2 regions of the Actinokineospora sp. PR83 genome follow, and region 1 is predicted to be linked to the other one. Evidence: riboswitches for the same ligand, from Rfam matches in the RefSeq annotation. Region 1 holds a riboswitch; the other holds the start of a gene.

What was found. A riboswitch is a leader RNA that binds a small molecule or an ion and turns the genes downstream of it on or off. The one in region 1 is predicted to bind glycine.
Region 2: linked by a shared signal. The riboswitch ahead of gcvP (aminomethyl-transferring glycine dehydrogenase) and the one ahead of gcvT (glycine cleavage system aminomethyltransferase GcvT) in region 1 are both predicted to bind glycine.

The regions. Positions count from the first base shown of each region.
Region 1 is NZ_JAJCXD010000002.1:9,416-11,606, reverse strand. Features, by position in the region: gene gcvT (glycine cleavage system aminomethyltransferase GcvT) at 1-957, opposite strand, end outside; glycine riboswitch at 1,171-1,268, opposite strand; gene L6E12_RS00305 (energy-coupling factor ABC transporter ATP-binding protein) at 1,411-2,187, opposite strand; gene cbiQ (cobalt ECF transporter T component CbiQ) at 2,187-2,191, opposite strand, start outside.
Region 2 is NZ_JAJCXD010000073.1:72,214-74,404, forward strand. Features, by position in the region: gene L6E12_RS23920 (MerR family transcriptional regulator) at 1-210, shown strand, start outside; gene L6E12_RS23925 (GNAT family N-acetyltransferase) at 219-995, opposite strand; glycine riboswitch at 1,072-1,172, shown strand; gene gcvP (aminomethyl-transferring glycine dehydrogenase) at 1,350-2,191, shown strand, end outside.

The sequences.
Region 1 (2,191 bases):
CGAGAGGGCGCCGCTGGTGACCGTACCGACCCGGTTCCCGGCCGCGTCGAGCACCGCGTACCCGGGCCGGGGGGCGCGCTTGCCGGTGGTGACCAGGCCCACCAGCACCTTGTCCTCCACGTCGGCGTCGCGCCTGCGCTCCAGCGCCGCCCGCCCGACGAAGTCCCCCTTGTCGAACTTCACGACCCGGCCCAGGGCGGCGTCGAACGGCGTCAGCTCCGCGTTCAGCTCGTTGCCGTAGAGCGGCATCCCGGCCTCCAGCCGCAGCGTGTCGCGACAGGCCAGCCCGGCCGGGACGAGCCCGCGACCCTCCCCGGCCGCGGTCAGCGCCCGCCACACGTCGGTGGCCAGGGCGCCGTCGACGTAGAGCTCGAAGCCGTCCTCGCCGGTGTAGCCGGTGCGGGCCAGCAGCACGTCGTGCCCGGCCGCGGTCGCCGCGACGCTGGCGTAGTACGGCAGCGCGTCCAGGTCGGCGCCGGTGACCTCGCGCACGATCGCCGCCGAGTTCGGCCCCTGCACGGCGATCAGCGCGGTCTCGGCGGAGCGGTCGACGACCTCGACGTCGAAGGCCGCGGCCCGCGAGAGGAGCTCGGCGGCCACCACGGCGGTGTTGGAGGCGTTCGCCACGACCAGGTACCGGTCCGCGGCGAGCCGGTAGACCACCAGGTCGTCGAGGACGCCGCCGGACTCGGCGCAGATCATGGTGTAGCGCGCGCGGCCCGGCTTCACCGCGGACAGCTTGCCCACCAGGGCGTAGTCCAGGGCGGCGGCGGCCTCCGGGCCGGTCAGCTCGATCTCGCCCATGTGGCTGAGGTCGAACAGGCCCGCAGCCGTGCGCACCGCCTTGTGCTCGGCCAGTTCGCTGCCGTAGCGCAGGGGCATCGCCCAGCCTGCGAAGTCGGTGAACGAGGCGCCGAGGGCCTCGTGCACCGCGTGCAGCGGGGAGGGTGTGCTCATGGAAGTCCGTTCTCCTTCGGCCGGGCGGGGGTGCTCGACCGTCCACAAGCAGCGTGGCACGGACGGCGCGAGTTCGGGAGGACAGGTGCGCGGCCTGTGGACAACTCCGCCCGCTGTCGCCCGGGTCCTGTGGACAACCGGGGGCGGGGCGGCGCGGGGGCCGAGGTGGGGACGAGCGCGGGCATGCAGGAGTTCCTCCGCTTCCGGATCGGGAACTCCCCCTCTGTCATGTGACCTGAGAGCTTCACCGCCCGGGGGCGGCTTGCACCGTGGGTGAGGCGCGGAAGCGCCTGCTTTCCAGAGTGGCCTGGCCTGAGGACGGTAGCTGTACCTGAGAGATTCCGGGGAGTTTGCTCCTTCGGTGCCCCAGCTCGCGCTGGAGGCTCTCCCGCCCTGGCTCGTGACGGCCCGATATTCGCTTGTGTGGGGTCAACCTAACCGGCGGACGGGCGGTCAGTCCAGCCTGAAGCCGAACGGCAGCTCCAGCCGGTGCGCCGCGAGCAGCGCGGTGTCGGCCAGCAGCTCCCGGGTGGGGCCGTCCGCGACCACCACGCCCTCGTCGACGAGCACGCTGCGCGGGCACAGCTGCAACGCGTAGGGCAGGTCGTGGGTGACCATGAGCGTGGTGCGGCCCAGGCCCAGGAGCACCTCGGCGAGTTCGCGCCGGGCGACCGGCTCCAGGTTCGCCGAGGGCTCGTCGAGGACGAGGACCTCCGGGTCGCAGGCCAGCACCGTGGCCAGCGCCACCCGCCGCCGCTGCCCGCCGGACAGGTGCATCGGCGAGCGGTCGGCGTGCTCGGCCATGCCGACCGCGGCCAGCGCCGCGGCCACCCTGGCGTCGAGTTCGGCGCCGCGCAGGCCGAAGTTGGCCGGCCCGAACGCCACGTCCTCGCGGACGGTCGGCATGAACAGCTGGTCGTCGGGGTCCTGGAAGACGATGCCGACCCGGCGGCGGATCTCGCGCAGGTTCGCCTTGGCCACCGGCAGCCCGGCGACCGCCACCCGCCCGGCCCCCGCGGTGTGCACGCCGTTGAGGTGCAGCACCAGCGTGGTCTTCCCCGCGCCGTTGGGGCCGAGCACGGCGACCCGCTCCCCCGGCTCGACCCGCAGGTCGATGCCGAACAGCGCCTGGTGCCCGTCGGGGTAGGCGTAGGCCAGGCCCTCCACCAGCAGCGCGGGCGGGCGGTCGGTCGGGGTCGCGGCGTCACCGTCCGCGGCGGTCTCCGGCATCACA
Region 2 (2,191 bases), on a different contig from region 1:
ACGACTGTTTACGAGTGCACTTCGCCGGAAGAGGTTGTCGACCTGCTCCAGGGCGGGCAGGGCGTGTTCGGCATCGCCGTCTCGGGGGCGATCCGCGAGATCAGCGGCACGATCCACGAGTTCCCGGCCGAGCGCGCCGACGGCCTGGAGCTTGACCAGCCGAACCAGGACGAGCTGACCCGCCGCCGCAACGCCCGCAACGCGGGCTGAAACCGGTTTCAGTCCGGCAGCGTGTACGGCGTGGTCGAGGTCAGCCGCACGAAGCCCAGCCGTTCCAGGATCGGCCTGCTCGTCGGCAGCGCGTCCACGTGCAGGTACCGCACTCCCCGCGCCCGCGCCAGCTCCGCCCGGTGCGACACCAGCGCCCGGTAGACCCCGCGGCGGCGCCACCGCGGCAGCGTCCCACCGCCCCACAGGCCCGCGAACGCCGTCCCCGGGTAGTACTCGGTCCGCGCGGCGCTCACCGGCACCCCGTCGGCCACGGCGAGGAGCACGTCCAACCGCGACGGTGACTCCACGAGCTGCTCCAGCAGCCGCTCCCCGAGCCACCCGAACGGCGCCCCGAACGCCGCCTCGTGCACCTGCACCACCGCCTCGATCCCCGCCGCGTCGTGCACCGCCACCAGCGACACCCCGGCGGGCGGGGCGACCGCGGGCACGGCCGCGGCCTCGGCCACCATCACCGCCTCCACCTGCCCCGGCCGCAGCCCGGCCGCCACCAGGTGCACCGGCAGCGCCCGGAACCGGTCGTGGTGGTAGTGCTTCCACTCGCAGTCGCCCGGAAGCACCCGGAACCGGGCGACCTCCTCGGCGACCACCGCGTCCGCCGTCGTGGCGTCCACGTCGCACCACACCACCCCGGACCAGCCGCGGGGGCGCTTGTCCACGTGCCGGGTGACGTGCGGGGTGCGCTCGACCACCGCGTGGTCGTCCAGGGCGGGCAGGTCGCGGCGCAGGTCGCGGTCCAGGGCGGCGAGGGCGGCGGATGTGTCCATCCCCGCATCCGACCACGTCCCGGGCGGCGACGCGAGGTTTCGGCGCGTCCGCGGGTTAGACTCGCCGGGACGTCGACGAACCCGCGCGGGAGAGTCCGGGCGGCCCACCGGCCGCACCGGCGCCGAAGGAGCAAATCCTCCCCGGAACCTCTCAGGCAAACGGACCGCGTGGGTGAGGCGCCTCTGGAAAGCGGGTCGCCCGGGCATCGCCGGGTGACCCCGCCGAAGGTGCAAGTCCGCCACTGGCCGGACGAAGCTCTCAGGCGCCCGGGTGATCGGGCACGGACAGAGGGGGAGGGCCCAGGGCAGCGCAGCCCGCCCAGGCCCGACCCCGAAACCCGGAGGTAGCCCCGCATGACCAGTGACCGCATCCCCCTCGCCGCCCTGGAGCACGGCACCCCGTTCGCCGACCGGCACGTCGGGCCGCGCCCGGCCGAGCTGGCCCGCATCCTCGACGTCATCGGCGTCGGGTCGCTGGAGGAGCTGGCGCACCGCGCGGTCCCCGAGTCGATCCGCGAGGGCGACCTGACCCTGTCGCTGCCCGAGCCCGCCACCGAGCACGGGGCGCTGGCCGAGCTGCGCGCGCTCGCCGCCCGCAACACCACGCTGACCCAGATGATCGGCCTGGGCTACCACGGCACCCAGACCCCGCCGGTGATCCGGCGCAACGTGCTGGAGAGCCCCGCCTGGTACACCGCCTACACCCCGTACCAGCCGGAGATCTCCCAGGGCAGGCTGGAGGCGCTGCTGAACTTCCAGACCATGGTCGCCGACCTCGCCGGGCTGCCCACCGCGAACGCCTCGATGCTCGACGAGTCGACCGCTGCTGCCGAGGCGATGACCCTGCTGCGCCGCGGCGGCCGGTCGAAGTCGCCCCGGTTCGTCGTCGACGCCGACACCTACCCGCAGACCATCGCGGTGATCGAGACCAGGGCCGAGCCGCTGGGCATCGACCTGGTCGTCGCCGACCTGGCCGACGGGCTGCCCGAGGGCGAGTTCTACGGCGTCCTGCTGTCCTACCCGGGTGCGTCCGGCGCCGTCCGCGACCACGCCGCGCTGATCGCGGAGGCGCACGAGCGCGGCGCCAAGGTCGCCGTCGCCGCCGACCTGCTGGCGCTGACCCTGCTGCGCCCGCCGGGGGAGATCGGCGCGGACGTCGTCGTCGGCACCACCCAGCGCTTCGGCGTGCCGATGGG